3 regions of the Arthrobacter sp. CDRTa11 genome follow, and region 1 is predicted to be linked to each of the others. Evidence: riboswitches for the same ligand, from Rfam matches in the RefSeq annotation. Region 1 holds a riboswitch; each other region holds the start of a gene.

Region 1 (4,846 bases):
GAAAAAGCCTAGCGCGGTTGTTTCGGATGCGTTTTTCGCGCCCCGGGCTTCTAGTTTCCCGGGCCAGAAAGTGGCACATTAATTAGCTATCGACAACCGGATAAAAGGCGGAGCAAGCTAGCAGCGTAAGCGCCGAAAAACAGTTGAAAGAGGGAATGCAATGCCTGCCAATGTGGTCACGCAACTGGAAGTTAAATCCCACAATTCACCCGATGAAAAAAGGCGTCCGGACAAGACAGAAGTGGACGTTGTAACGGTCGGAGACTATACGCTGGGACGTTTCACGTTCCAGCCGGGGTGGCGTTGGTCTGAGTGCATCAAGCCCGTTGTTCACACGGAATCCTGCCAGAACAGCCATGTGGGTTTTTGCGTTTCCGGGGACCTTGTGGTCGAAACAACAGACGGCAACCGCATCAACATCAGTGCCGGTGACTCGTACACCATTCCACCCGGCCACGATTCCTGGGTTGAAGGCAACCAGGACTTTGTTGCAGTTGAATTTATGAGCGCCGCCGAATTTGCCAAGGCGCCCGTGGACTCCGCCTAGCGGCCGCTTTAACCAACGGGACAATCCAGCCAACGGGCAACTCCAGCCAGCGGCTCAGTACCAGTTGTAAGCCACCGAATGGTTCCAGGCGCCGCACGGTGAACCATACCGGTCTGCAATATAGTTCAGCCCCCACTCCACCTGGGTCCTGTAGTTCGTGAGCCAGTCGCTCCCGGCAGTGGCATACTTTCCGGGCGGCAACGCCTGGGCAATGCCGTAGGCACCCGAATACGGGTTGGTGGCCGTGGTCAGCCAGTTGGATTCCTTCGTCCACAACCGCTCGAGGCACTGGAACTGGTCCTGGCCCCAGCCATAGGCCGGCAGCCTGGAGGAGGCATAGCTTTTGGCCCCGGCCGGATCGTTGACGGCGCCGCCCGGAACGGAAGGCACGACGACGGGCGGCGGGGCCGGCGTCTGGCTTGGCGGCGGCGCCGGGGCCGGGGCCGGCGCGGCGGGCGCGGGGGCCGCTGGACCGGCAGGAGGGAGTCCCGGATTAGCAGGACGCTGGGCGGCAGCGCGGGCTGCGGCTTTTGCCGCGTCCTCGGCCTGGCGGCGCGCCTGCTCCTCCGCCGCGGCACGTTTTGCCGCCTGGGCTGCCTCATAGGCGGCAAGCGCTGCCTGGCCCTGCCGGTATTCGCCTTCCACCGCCGCTGTTGTTCCTTTGAGGGAGGCCAACTGCGCCGTCAGTTCCTGGCTGTGCTGTTGGTGTTCAGCAATTTGCGCGGTCATCGCCTGCTGGGCTGCCTGCGCCGCTGCCAGCTTGGCCTTGGCCTCGTCCGCCAACCGTTCACGCTCGGCTTTGGCTGCCTGCTGCTGCTCGGACAGGGCGCGCGATGCCTTCTCTGCCGCTGCTGTTTTGTTCACGAGGGCGGCCGTCTTATCGCCCACGATCTGAACGATGTTGAGGCCGTGGATGCTGTTGGTCTGCAGCGCGTCCAGGGCCACGAAGAAGCCCATGTTGGTTCCGCCGGTCTTGTAGGACTGTACGGCCAGGGCTCCGATTTCCTTCTTGTACTGGCCGAGTTGGGCGTTTGCCTGATCAGTTTGTGTCGTCAGGACATCCATCCGTGACGTGGCTGCCGAAAGCGCAGCCTCGGCTACAGCGTAATCGGCGGCTGAGGTGACGGCTGCAGCACCCAGGGCTTCTGCCTGGCTTTGCAAACCGCCCAGCAGGTCATCGATCCTAGCTATCTCGGCAGCCTTGCCGGCTTCGCTCTGCTTGGCATTCTGCACGTCCTGCCAAGAGGGATATCCGTCCGGCGGAAGGTGGTCGTCGGCATGGGCAGGCAGCAGTGAAAGTGAGCTCACCAGGGCAAATGCCAGCACGCCGGCAACAGCGCGACGCTTCACCTTCACACCAAACCGGGACATAGTTTGTCAGCCTACCGGGCAATCGAGTGTGCGGAACGTCATAGCTTTCAACATCTTTACGAAGGCGTGACGTGGCCCTGGCTTTGTTGAGCTGCCATCCAGCATTCCGTGCTTCTCCATGGTCACCGTTGCGACAAGCAGTTCGTAACGGTAAAGCCAAGCCAACGCGCCGAAGAGTTACTACTTGTTACCGTAACGTGACAATACCCCGGAGCAGAAGGTAACCTCTTTCGGTGCCCCGGTTTCAGCCGGGACATTCCCATCAGTATGCCGAACCCTGCCGCTGACCGGGATCCAGTCGCTTTCCAACTGGCAGGGACGGGGGAACCACGCTTCCACGGCCTTCTCAGAAGAGGCCTTGGGGTTAAGTCGGTAACGCTCCGTCCCGCACGGGCGCGTTTCCGGCCGGGTGTCTCCGACCCGAACCCGACAGCTCACCTCGCAGGCATGGGAGAGGCGAATCACCGTGTCAAAAAACTCCACCACCGCCCGTCATCGCGCGACCCCCAGCCGATCAATTGCCCTCGAAGGCTTGTCAGCCACTGCCAAGTCAAATGCCATGAACATTGGAAGGTCCGGCATGGTTGTTGCTGCCGCATCGGGCCTCCTGTTCGGTATCGGGGCACCTGCCCAGGCCGGAACCCACGCGCCAGATAACGGCACTGCCAATGTTCAGGTCCAAGCACAGGCCGCAGCACCGGCCCCTGCAGCTGCAGCCCCGGCAGCAGCTGCAGCCACGGTCCACACAGTCGTTTCCGGCAACACCCTTGGTGCAATTTCCGCCCGTTACGGAGTAAGCCTTAACTCGGTCTTCTCGGCTAACGGCATGTCCATGGCAACCATCATCTACCCGGGCAACCAGATCAAGATCCCCGGCGCCGGAACGGCTGCGCCCGCACCGGCACCTGCCCCGGCACCCGCCCCCGCCGTCCGCGTTGCGGCAGCTTCGGCACCGGCACCCGCTCCCCTGGCTGTTTCCGGCTCCAAGGGCGCGGCCATCCTGGCTTCCGCCTACTCCCAGCTGGGCGTGACCCAGGACTGCACCGCCATGGTGGAGAAGGCACTGCGCTCCGTTGGTAAGAGTGTGGGCGACCTGGCCCCGGGTCAGTTCTTCCAGTACGGCAGCGTTGTGGGCACCCCCGCACCCGGTGACCTGGTCATCACTGCCGGCCACGTAGGCGTCTTCGCCGGCAACGGCCAGGTCGTCAGCGGCGGCGTGGACGGTTACAAGACCGAGGTTCACTCCCTCAGCTGGCTCTCCGGCGCTTCGTTCGTCCGAGTCGCGTAATCCTGCAAGGCAAGGCGGCGGGCGGGATATCTTCCCGCCCGCCGTTTTTGTCTGAGCACGTACTGGCGGCGAAGCCTAAAATAGATGCACCGGTTCATCGCTGCATCGTCGCAGCGGAGGCACAGTGGAAGGCAAGCGGTTATCGTGATCAGGAATCCGTTTGGGCATCACCAAAAGAGCGAGGAAAACCCCGGGAAGCAGAAGCACGGGCACCGCTCCTGGCTTCAGCGGGAGGACGCGGGTGTGAGCCACGGGCCGAGCAGCCTGTTTTTCATATCCCACGACTCTCCCTTGCCGCCGGCAGTGACGTGCATCCAGGGGCATGAGGTCCGGGAAGGGGAATCAACCTGCGACCACGGACACCCTGTCGGCTGATGGGCCACTGTCCGGGGCGGGTGTGCGGGCACGAACCGTAGCCCGCCCTGCAACGTCTGTCCCGGCCACATTGGGCTCGGCACGCGTCAGACGTGCTGGCGGAACCAAGCCAGTGTGTCGCCCCAGGCAGCCGAAGCCTGGGCCTGCTCGTAGCGGTTCCCCGTATCGTTGTGGAACGCATGGTCGACGCCGGGATAGACGGTCAGCTGGTGGCGGATGTTATGGGATTCCAGCGCGTCCCTAAGAGCCGGCATGGCACCGGTGATCCGTTGATCACGTTCGGCGTACACACCAAAGACCGCGGCCCTGATCGCGGACACCTTGTCCAGATCGGGAGCAGGTCCATAAAAGGCTGCGGTGGCCTTTAGCCCGGGGAATTCCGTTGCCGCCTGCCAGGTGATCCCGCCGCCAAAGCAGTAACCGTTCATGGCGATCCGCCCAGGATCCACGAAGTCCTGGGACTGCAGGTAGCTAAAAGCCGAAGCGAAGTCTGCGAGGTGCCGTTGCGCCCCGGCCCGCGTCAGCGCACCGGGAACGGCATCCGCGTTCAGGCTGGCGGTCCCTCCCTCGCGGCTCAGCAGATCAGGCGCCAAGGCCGCATAGCCCTCCAGCGCAAAACGGCGTGCCACGTCCTGGATATGCGGCACGAGCCCGCGGTTTTCATGGCAGATGAGCACTGCCGGTCCGGCTGCACCCGACTCCGGCCGGGCAAGATAAGCACTGATTTCGGTACCGCCGGAGGAGAACCGGACAGTCGCCGTCGTTAATCCTGGCACTCCCTCCGGCACGGACAGCGGGCTCTTCGCCCCGGGTACTGCACCGTCCGCGGCAGCAGCTGACCCGGTACCGGTTGCTGCGCTGGTCCCCTCGGGACTCGGCATGGGGTCGTTGCTGCCCGGCACCTCGTCCGGTGTGCAGCCGACCAGCAGCATCGCCGCGGACGCCGTTGCCATGCTTCCAGTAATAAACGCCACCCGCCGCGTGAACGTGCGTTGCGTCATGGCCCCGGCGCGGTAATCGTCGAAGAATTCCTCGATCAGATACTTCTCAAACTTGCCAAGTTCAATCATGACGGGCCTTCCTCGATCGTGCCGAATATCCTCCTCCGAACTCAGCCGCGGGGCAAGGGTACCAAGTTTCCCCAGACCCTTGCGGCCAGGCCGGCGCCTCTCCAAAATGAAGGCGTAAGCCACAACGAAGGGATTGCCATGGACGATGCAGATGCATTCCTGGCGGAGGTTATGCCCGCTCTGACGGCGGCCGAC
Region 2 (4,846 bases), 2.1 Mb from region 1:
CGACAATCGGCCGCAAGCGCGCCATCGAAGTCATGCGCAAGCACCGGCTCGCGGAACGGCTCCTTGCTGATGTGATTGGCCTGGATTGGGCATATGTCCATGACGAGGCCTGCCGCTGGGAACACGTGATGAGCGAACGGGTGGAGCGGCGCATCTATGAAATGCTGGACCACCCCACTGAATCCCCTTATGGCAACCCCATCCCCGGTCTGGCGGCCCTTGGTGGTGCAGAGCCCAGTGGGATCGCAGACGGTGTGATTAATCTCCTGGACGCGATGAAGGGTTACGGCCAGGGCTCCCAGGTGACTGTCAGCCGCCTTGCCGAGCCAATCCAGGTGGAGCCAGAGTTGCTGGTTCAACTCGACGAGGGCGGGATTCGGCCGGGAGCCTCCGTCTCCCTTGAGCGCGTCGGGGAGTACATTTCCGTCCGCGTGCCCGGGATAGAGGGGGCGCTGGAGTTGCCGCCGGAAGTAGCGGCCCACGTCTTTGTTTCTGTCGGCTGATTTAGCCTAATCGAGGGACAAATCCGGGGCCCGCGGCGGGGCCCCGTTGCCTTGTTGTGAGCGAGCACATAAAAGATAACGGAATTGTTACACGGGCTTTAATCGCCTATAGTTGATCCCCAAGCGTTGATACTAAAGCGTTACCTGATCTGGAGCCGAGCTCTGCCAGCGGATCAGGTGCACGAGTCACTTAACTGGCAGAGGCGGAGGAACCACAACCGGCAGCCGAAAGGCTGCCTTGGGGTGAAGTCCGTCAGCGGCAAGCCTCTTCCAGCGAAGGATCCTACGGGATATCTCTGTGCCGAAGCTTGCTTACGGCGGACCGGGTCTTTGAACTCTCTGACCCGAATCCGACAGCTAACTTCGCAGGCTACCCAGAGAGGAACCGTTCTTGACCATGCAAAATTCCAGGGGCCGCCGTCGCGCCGCCGGCCCGCCTTCGGCGCCCCGGGTTGCCGAGGTTCTTGCCGCGAACAGACCACGCGACCCCCAACGTGATGCGCGCCGCCGGCGTGGTCCGTTCCAGCAAATCAGCGATTTTGCCGCGGCCAGCGGCGTAGGGCAGAAGGCCGGGATTGCCCTCGCCGCCACCGGCCTGGTCCTCACGGTCACGGTTCCCGCAACCGGCCCCGTCATGGCCACCCCTGCTGTCGGCCAGACTGCAACCTCAGCCGCCTCAGTCTTGCCGCAACCTGAAATTTCCGCAGAGGCGGGTGCGCAGATCGACTTCAGCCGCTCCTCCGTGGTGACGCAGGGCGATCCGGATGGCAAGCTCAAGCAGCTGCTGAGCGCGCAGTCTGCGGGTTCAATCACCCGCGCCGCATCCGCCGGCAGCCTGGGTGCACCGCTGGCTTCACTCGTGACCGCCTCTCCGTTCGGTTACCGCGTCAGTCCCATTACCGGTGGTTCCGGCGACTTCCACCGCGGCCAGGATTATGTGGCCCAGTGCGGAACGTCGGTCCTGGCAGCCGCGAGCGGCACCGTGACCTTTGCCGGCTGGCATCCCTACGGCGGCGGCAACCGTGTTGTGGTGGACCATGGCAACGGCCTGGAGACCACGTACAACCACCTCTCCTCGTTCAACGTCCACGTGGGCCAAACCGTCACCAGGGGCGAAGTTGTGGCGCTCAGCGGCACCACCGGGGCTTCTACCGGCTGCCACCTTCACTTTGAGGTGCAGGTCAACGGAGAAGTCGTCGATCCCACCGGATGGCTTTAAGTGATGGAAAACTCTCAAATCGCTGTGACATGCCGTGACCTGAATGTGACATTCGCTCTAAACTGTTGTAACGTCTAAAGCGCGTCAACTTTTCCGAAGTTGACGCTCTTGAGTGGATTGCCTAGCTCTGCCACCGCTCAAGGTCCGTTCGCATGACATCGTCTGGCAGGGGCGGGGGAACCAATTTTGGTCTTCGATTTATGAAGGCCTTGGGGTTAAGTCGCAAAGCTTCCCAGGAAGCAGCGCGGCCGGGTGACTCCCATCCGAATCCGACAGCTCACCTCGCAGGCATTGGGAGAGGCTACCTTCGTGTCTTCACGCCATAATTCTGCGCGCCACCGTGCGCAAACGGTTCGTACCAACCCATTGGACTCCGTGTCCAAGGCTGTTAGTGCAAATGCCGGGACCGTAGGTCGCCAGGCTGCTGTCATTGCAGCCGCATCAGGCCTGATCCTGAGCATGGGGCTTCCGGCCAACGCCGCCGACACCACCGCGGGCATCTCCGCTTCCACGGAGTCTGGTTCCGCGCAGCCTGCACTTGCCGTTACGGCTGCACCCACCGCTACGGTGTCCTTCGAGCGTCCCGTGGTCAAGACCACGGCTGCTCCGAAGATCGAAACCGTGCGTCCGCAGTCTACTGAGACGGCCACGCGGGCATCCGGAGCAACGGCTACCACCGCCTCCAAGCTGACGGACACTGTCTCCTCTGCTGCGGCGTCGGGTCTGGCTGCAATTGCCTACACCGGAATCGGCAGCCCCTACGTCTGGGGCGGCACAACCCCCAACGGCTGGGACTGCTCCGGTTTCACCCAGTGGGTTTACGCCCAGGCAGGCATCAGCATTCCGCGTGTCAACGCCTGGACCGCGATGAAGCCCACCTCCACACCGTCTCCCGGTGACCTTGTCATGCAGAATGGCGGCGCCCACGTAGGCATTTACGTTGGCAACGGCATGATGATCAGCGCCTTGAACCCCTCACAGGGAACGCTGCTGCACTCTGTCGCCTCCACAGGCGGCGGATCGTACTACACCATGAGCTAGTTCCGCCTCCGGAACTGCTCCCACGGGTTCCGGAAGAACGATTCCTCCCCGGAAACACTTTTCGCTGAATCCCCGTTCGGGGCGTGCCGGCGTACCCCCAAGATGCCGGCGCGTCCAAAGCCCTTCGGTTGCCCATGTGGTCCTGAGGAAAACGAAAGAGAGAAATAATGACTACACGTGCAACTGTTGCACGGCACCGCGCCGAGGTTGTCAAGACCAACTCGCTGGCTGTCATTGCCAAGGCTGTCGGCGACAACGCCGGCGGCGTGGGCCGCCAGGCCGCAGTCATCGCTGCTGCCTCCGGCCTTGTTCTGACCAGTGGTATCGCGGCCAACGCTGCTGACACCAACGTTCAGCGTGAATCTGCTTCCACTTCCGCTCTCGGTGTCGAAGCTGCAGCTCCGGCAACCATTTCGGCGGCTTCCACCATCTCCATCTCCTACGAGAAGCCCGCGGTCACCACCACACCGGCTCCCGTCGTCGAGGCTCCTGAGCCCGTGGTTGAGGTTCAGGAAGCTCCCGCCGCCAAGCCCGTGGCCTCTGTCAAGGTTGCAGCAGCCGTTCCTGCCGGTCCCGTTGCCGCGAGCAGCAAGGGCCAGGCCATCCTGTCCGCCGCTTATGCACAGCTGGGCGTCAACCAGGACTGCACCATGCTGGTGACCAACTCGCTTGCAGCGGTAGGCATCAACTTCCACGACTGGCCCGCCGGATACCTCTCCCTGGGCCGCACCGTCAGTGCTGCCGAGGCCCAGCCCGGCGACCTGATCTACTACGCCGACGGCGGCGCGGGCGTTGCCCACGTGGCTGTTTACGCCGGCAACGGCCAGGCCGTACACGGTGGCTACAACGGCAACCAGACCGTTGTGTTCAGCGCCAACGTTGGTTCCGGCCCCGTCTTTATCCGCATCCCCTAAGACGGCCCGCAGCTCTTCGAAGGACCCCTGCCTGACGGCGGGGGTCCTTTGTGTTGTTCGGCGGACGCTTCGTTTCAGGACCTGGGCTACCCCGACACACACCTTCGATCACCCCTGGATTAGCTGATCAGGGGTTTCTTTGTTTACTCTTGTGGTGTCGATCCATAGCCCGGATATGCCGGGGGCAGCCGGCCCTCGTGCCCCTGACGGGTGCGGCCGTGAAGAGGTAAGTGCATGCGCACTCTCGTTCTGAATGCTGGATATGAACCGCTGGCGGTGATCACCTTCCGCCGGGCGCTGGTGCTTGTGCTCACGGGCAAGGCAAGCGTGGTAGCCGAAGGCGAGGATCCCGTGGTGGGGCCGCAGGAGATATTGGGCCGCCCGTCCGTGATCCTCCTGAACCGCTACATCCGCCCCCGATACAACCAGAACACCGCGGTCAGCCGCCGCGGTGTTTTGCGTCGGGACGGACACCGCTGCGCCTACTGCGGCAAGGCAGCCCACACCATCGACCATGTTCACCCCAAATCGCGCGGAGGCGCGGATTCCTGGGAAAACCTGGTAGCTGCCTGCCTTCGCTGCAACAACCTCAAGGGAGACCACACTCCGGGGGAAATGGGCTGGAAACTGAGGTTCACGCCTGAGCCTCCACATGGCACCATCTGGCAGATCAAGGAGCTGGAGAAGCCCACTCCGGCCTGGGACCCGTTCCTGCTGCCGGAACGCGCAGCCTGACGCAGGCTGCCTGATGTCACCCTGCGTGATGCCTGCCTGATATCGCACCGCTAGGCTGGCAGTGTGGATTCAGACGTGGAATTTGACGCCGTCATTCTTGCCGGCGGACGCTCCTCAAGGCTGGGCGGCCAGCCCAAACAATGGATGACGTACCGGGGCGCAACCCTCCTTCAGCTGTCACTTGACGCTGCCCGGGGCGCTGCCGGCGTGGCGGTAGTGGGGCCAGAGGACGGTGCCTTGCCGGCCGAGGTGTTGACGTGCAGGGAGGATCCGCCGTTCGCGGGGCCTGCTGCCGCAGTAGCGGCCGGGTTGGCGGCGCTGGCGTACGCCGGAGCGCTCAAGCCATTCACGCTGGTGCTGGCATGCGACATGCCCAGGGCCGGGACTGCTGTCCAAGCCCTTCGAGACGGAATTCGCGACGGGGCCGAAGGGGT
Region 3 (4,846 bases), 2.2 Mb from region 1:
CGGCCCGGCGCCCACGTTTGAACATCCCGCCCTCCGGGAGGACCACAGCGGCGACGAACCTGTCACGGAAGACTCGGCGGAGCGCGGCGCAGGCACCGGTTCTCCGGGCAAAGGCTCTTCTGCCGGGTGATAGTTTTGACCAATGCGCACTCTCGTTGTGGACCACCCGCTGGTCGCCCATAAGCTCACCGTCCTGCGGGACAAGAACACACCGTCCCCTGTTTTCCGGCAGCTGACGGAAGAGCTGGTGACGCTCCTCGCCTACGAGGCCACCCGCGAAGTCCGCACCCAGCCCGTCACCATTGAGACGCCGGTCAGTACCGCAGTTGGTACCGCGTTTACCAAGCCGACTCCGCTGGTTGTCCCCATCCTCCGCGCAGGCCTCGGCATGCTGGAGGGCATGACGAAGCTGGTTCCGACGGCGGAAGTGGGCTTCCTGGGCATGGCCAGGGACGAGGAAACCCTTGACATCATCACTTATGCCGAGCGGCTCCCGGAGAACCTCACTGGCCGGCAGATTTTTGTGCTGGATCCCATGCTGGCCACCGGCGGCACCCTGCGCGAGGCCATCAAGTTCCTGTTCAAGCGCGGCGCCTCAGACGTCACCTGCATCTGCCTCCTGGCCGCCCCGGAAGGCCTGGCGAAGCTGGAGGAGGAACTCTCCGACGCCAACGTGACCATTGTCCTGGCTTCCATCGACGAGAAGCTGAACGAGAAGTCCTATATCGTCCCGGGGCTCGGAGACGCGGGGGACCGGCTGTACGGCATCGCCGGCTAGCGTTCGGGTTAGCCGCCGAACGCATATGGGGCAGGATTGAGGCATGACCATTCCCACGCCTGCCGATACCCGCACCCTCACCTGCCGCGCCGTGCTCTTTGACATGGACGGAACATTGGTGGATTCGACCGCCATTGTGGAACAGGTGTGGAGCGAGTTTTCCGCCCGCTACGGGCTGGACTTTGCCGAGATCCTGCGCACATCCCATGGCGTCCAGGCGGGCGACACGGTGCGGCGTTTTGCCCCGGCGGGAGCCGACGTGGTGGCCCTCACCGCCGAACTCGGCGCTGCCGAACGTGTCCGGACGGCAGGCATTGTTGCTTTGCCCGGAGCCGCTGAGCTGCTGCGAATACTTCCCGGCGACGCCGTGGCGCTGGTGACCTCGGCCGACCGTATCCTGGCGGACATCCGCATGGAGGCCGCTGGCCTTGCCATGCCCGCCACCGCCGTTACCGCCGAGCTGGTGACCAGGGGCAAGCCCCATCCTGAGGGTTACCTGCAGGCCGCCGGACTCCTGGGAGTGGAACCTTCGGATGCCCTGGTGTTCGAGGATGCGCCTGCCGGAATTGCTGCCGGGCTGGCTGCGGGCATCCGCACGGTGGCGGTGGGCCCGAACACCGGTCCGCTGCCGGACGGCGTGCTGCACATTTCCGACTACAGCGACGTTTCGGTTGCCGTGGAAACAGACGCAGCGGGCGCGAGGGTCATTTCTTTCCGGCTTTGAGGTCTGACACCACCTTGGCTATCCGGCGGGCCCTGGTTTCCGCCGTCTTCGCCTCCGCCAGCGGTTCAACGTACCGCCGCTGGGTGCTGTAGTTCAGCGTGGCATAGAATGCCTGCGCCTCGGGTTCGGCAGCGAGGGCGGCGGCAAGATCGTCCGGAACCTCGATGACGCGGGGCTGCGTGTCCAGCTCAACGTCCACCTCAACGGTGTCGCCGGCCGAAACCCCGGTGAGTTCCCGGTTGGCGGTGCTCACTCCAACCATGTTCTGCCCGCCCATCACGGCGATGCTGCTGCGGTAGCTTTTGCCGTTGATGGTCACCACCACCGGCGGCTTCCTGCCGGCGCCCAGCGCGCCGACAACTTCCTCCGGAACCTCAATGGCCGCCTTGTTGCCGCTGCCCAGGATGGTGGTGGTGAATTTCATGGTCCCAGTATCCCGCCCCGGCCCTGGGTGTCACCAGAAAGCCACTTGTTTTGAGCGGGCCAAAACCTGCCGGTTGCCTAGTACCAGTTGTTCGACAGGTGGAAGTTCAGGGCACCACATGGTGACTGGTAGCGCTCCTGGATGTAGTTCAGGCCCCAGTTGATCTGCGTGCGGTAGTTGGTGAGGTAATCTCCACCGGCGCTCGCCATTTTCTCGGCGGGCAGTGACTGGACAATGCCGTACGCCCCGCTGCTCGGGTTCATCGCCGTGGTGGTCCAGTCGGACTCCTTGGTCCAGAGCGTCTTGAGGCACTGCATCTGGTCAGGTGCCCAGCCATACGATCCCAGCTGGCTGGCCGCGTAGGCCTGGGCTCCCGCGGGATCATTGACGGCAACAACAGGCGCAGGAGCAGGCTCGGGCGCCGGGGCCGGCGCCGGGGCGGGTGCCGGTGCGGGCTCGGGGGCAGGCGCTGGTGCCGGCGGAGCAACCTCGGCAGGGGCGGGAGCGGGAGCGGGCGGCGCCTGGACCTCGGTCTTCTCGACGCTCAAATCGGAGTCAGCGGGAGCTGCGGCGGGGGCGGATTGGGACTCGACGGCCGACACCCGGGTGATGGATTCGGACGCCTGGCCGGCGGCGCCGACTCCCACCAGCAATGCACCGGCGGTGACAAGAACGGCTGTGCGCTTGCCCAGGGAGGGTATTTTTGCCAGCCTGGACATGGTGGCGGCGGGCCAGGCTGCCACCGTCAGGCGGAGCTTGTGACGGCCGTGGGATTCGGACTGCCCGGTTTTAGGGCGTGGTTCTACCTTGAATTCAGACATGATGGATCGCCTCTCACACCTGCGGAGTTAGCTGTCGGGTTCGGATGAGGGCATCCGGCCACACGGAAAATCACGTGCTGGCTTAACCCCAAGGGCATTCACTGCCCGGGACTGTGGGTCCCCCGCCTCTGCCTGGTCAAGAAGAATCCGGGAAGCGGCAGAGCTTGGCGTCATCCGGAATATACGGCCCGAACGGGAACCGCACCCCATCGACGGTACAGGAGACTGCCGCTTAAGTCACATTTAGGTAACAGAGATCACGACGACGGTGTGTTGGCTTGCGCTTAGCGGGCAATGATGGGAAGTCGCAAGCTGAACTCGGTGAAGCCCGGTTGTGACCTCACCGTTACCGTTCCGCCGTGCGCCTCCACGATTGACTGGACTATCGCCAAGCCCAGTCCGCTGGTTCCTTCCGAAGCCGCGGGACCTGATCCAGGTGCGTTGCCCGCACGGGACGCGTCTGCGCGGGCGAACCGGGAGAAAACCTGGTCCAGGAACTCCGTCGGGATGCCACCGCCGTCGTCCGTTACCGTTACGACGGCGCTGCCGTCAGGCGACGTCGTGACCCCGGTGACAACAGTGGTGCCGGGGGCCGTGTGCTTGCGGGCATTGGAAAGCAGGTTCACCAGCACCTGGCGAAGCTGCGGCGCATCGCCGTTGACCAGCACGGGCTCGTCGGGGAGTTCCAGGTGCCAGTTGTGGGCAGGAGCGATGACCTTCTCGTCGCTGACGGTCTCGATGACCAGTTGCGTGAGGTCAACCTCGGCAAGCTTCAGGGACTGGCCTGCGTCCAGCCTGGCGAGCAGGAGCAGGTCCTCCACCAGGGTGGTCATCCGTTCGGACTGGCTCTGCACCCGGGCCAGCGACTTCTGGCCGTCCGGAGTGAAGTCCTCGGTCATCCGCATCAGTTCGGTGTAACCGCGGATGGCTGTCAACGGGGTGCGGAGTTCATGTGAGGCATCGGCGACGAACTGCCGCACTTTGGTTTCGCTCTGCTGCCTGGCCTCCAATGCCCGGGCTACGTTGTCCAGCATGAGGTTGAGGGCATGCCCGACGCTGCCCACTTCAGTCCGGGGATTGGCGTTCGACGGCGGGACCCGCACCGCGAGGGCTACCTCGCCGGCGTCGAGGGGAAGCCGGGAAACGCGGGTGGCAACTTCGGAGAGCTGTTCCAGCGGTTGCATGGTGCGCCGGATCAGCACAGTTCCTGCCAGTCCGATAAGCACCAGGCCGCCCAGAGACACAAAGACAAAGGTCCACACCAGCGATGACAGGGTGCTTTCCTTGCCGGCCAGGGGGAGTCCCGTGACCAGGACATCGCCGAACGAGGTTTCCTCGGCCACCAGCCTGTAGTTGCCGTTGGACAACGTCCGGTCCACCGGATCCCCGTTGCGTGCCAAGGTCAGCAGGACCTCTTTGTCTCGGGTGGAGAGTGGTGCGCGGGTGGTGTCTGAGGCGAGGAAGCCGGCACTGTTGACCTGCCCGCCGAGGATGCGGGCATTGAGGGTGCCAACGCTCTGTCCCCGGGCGTCAAGGGGATCACGCCCGCCATTGAAGCCGCCCATCGGCGGCCTGCCGGGAGCGTTGGAGCGTTCCGCCGCCTGGCTGAGCTGGTCATCGAGCTGGCGGGTGAGGAATGAATCCATGGACGCGTAGGTGAACAGGCCCACGGCACCGCAGATGGCAACCAGGAGGGCCATGGCCAGCAGAACCAGCCGGGTGCGCAGGTGCCAGGTGCCGGGCCTCAGCCAGTTGCGGTCATCCTTGGGTGCCGGTGCCGGTGCCGGTCCCGCTGCCGATGCGGACGAGGATGAGTGCGAGGGCAAGGACACCGCCTAGTCCGCAGGCTTGATGACGTAACCGGCCCCGCGCACGGTATGGATCATGGGCGGGTGCACCGCATCCACCTTCTTGCGGAGGTAGGAGATATAGAGCTCCACAATGTTGGCCTGCCCGCCGAAGTCGTAGTCCCACACCCGGTCAAGGATCTGGGCCTTGCTGATGACCCGCCTGGGGTTTTCCATGAGGTAACGGAGAAGCTCGAACTGTGTGGCGGTGAGGTGGAGTTCGTCGCCGGCCCGCGTCACCTCGCGGGTGTC

What was found. A riboswitch is a leader RNA that binds a small molecule or an ion and turns the genes downstream of it on or off. The one in region 1 is predicted to bind cyclic di-AMP.
Region 2: linked by a shared signal. The riboswitch ahead of F8G81_RS04690 (C40 family peptidase) and the one ahead of F8G81_RS13995 (C40 family peptidase) in region 1 are both predicted to bind cyclic di-AMP.
Region 3: linked by a shared signal. The riboswitch ahead of F8G81_RS04105 (hypothetical protein) and the one ahead of F8G81_RS13995 (C40 family peptidase) in region 1 are both predicted to bind cyclic di-AMP.

Annotation. Positions count from the first base shown of each region.
Region 1 covers NZ_CP044532.1:3,111,930-3,116,775, forward strand. Annotated here, with positions in the region: gene F8G81_RS13985 (cupin domain-containing protein) at 161-547, shown strand; gene F8G81_RS13990 (lytic transglycosylase domain-containing protein) at 602-1,918, opposite strand; cyclic di-AMP (ydaO/yuaA leader) riboswitch at 2,177-2,381, shown strand; gene F8G81_RS13995 (C40 family peptidase) at 2,385-3,206, shown strand; gene F8G81_RS14000 (dienelactone hydrolase family protein) at 3,668-4,651, opposite strand; gene F8G81_RS14005 (YybH family protein) at 4,790-4,846, shown strand, end outside.
Region 2 covers NZ_CP044532.1:1,005,424-1,010,269, forward strand. Annotated here, with positions in the region: gene F8G81_RS04680 (metal-dependent transcriptional regulator) at 1-503, shown strand, start outside; cyclic di-AMP (ydaO/yuaA leader) riboswitch at 647-890, shown strand; gene F8G81_RS04685 (M23 family metallopeptidase) at 901-1,722, shown strand; cyclic di-AMP (ydaO/yuaA leader) riboswitch at 1,866-2,027, shown strand; gene F8G81_RS04690 (C40 family peptidase) at 2,098-2,763, shown strand; gene F8G81_RS04695 (NlpC/P60 family protein) at 2,931-3,677, shown strand; gene F8G81_RS04700 (HNH endonuclease) at 3,912-4,412, shown strand; gene mobA (molybdenum cofactor guanylyltransferase) at 4,476-4,846, shown strand, end outside.
Region 3 covers NZ_CP044532.1:870,451-875,296, forward strand. Annotated here, with positions in the region: gene F8G81_RS04085 (phosphatase PAP2 family protein) at 1-130, shown strand, start outside; gene upp (uracil phosphoribosyltransferase) at 143-778, shown strand; gene F8G81_RS04095 (HAD-IA family hydrolase) at 822-1,502, shown strand; gene F8G81_RS04100 (YdeI/OmpD-associated family protein) at 1,483-1,926, opposite strand; gene F8G81_RS04105 (hypothetical protein) at 2,004-2,747, opposite strand; cyclic di-AMP (ydaO/yuaA leader) riboswitch at 2,753-2,927, opposite strand; gene F8G81_RS04110 (sensor histidine kinase) at 3,032-4,495, opposite strand; gene F8G81_RS04115 (response regulator transcription factor) at 4,583-4,846, opposite strand, start outside.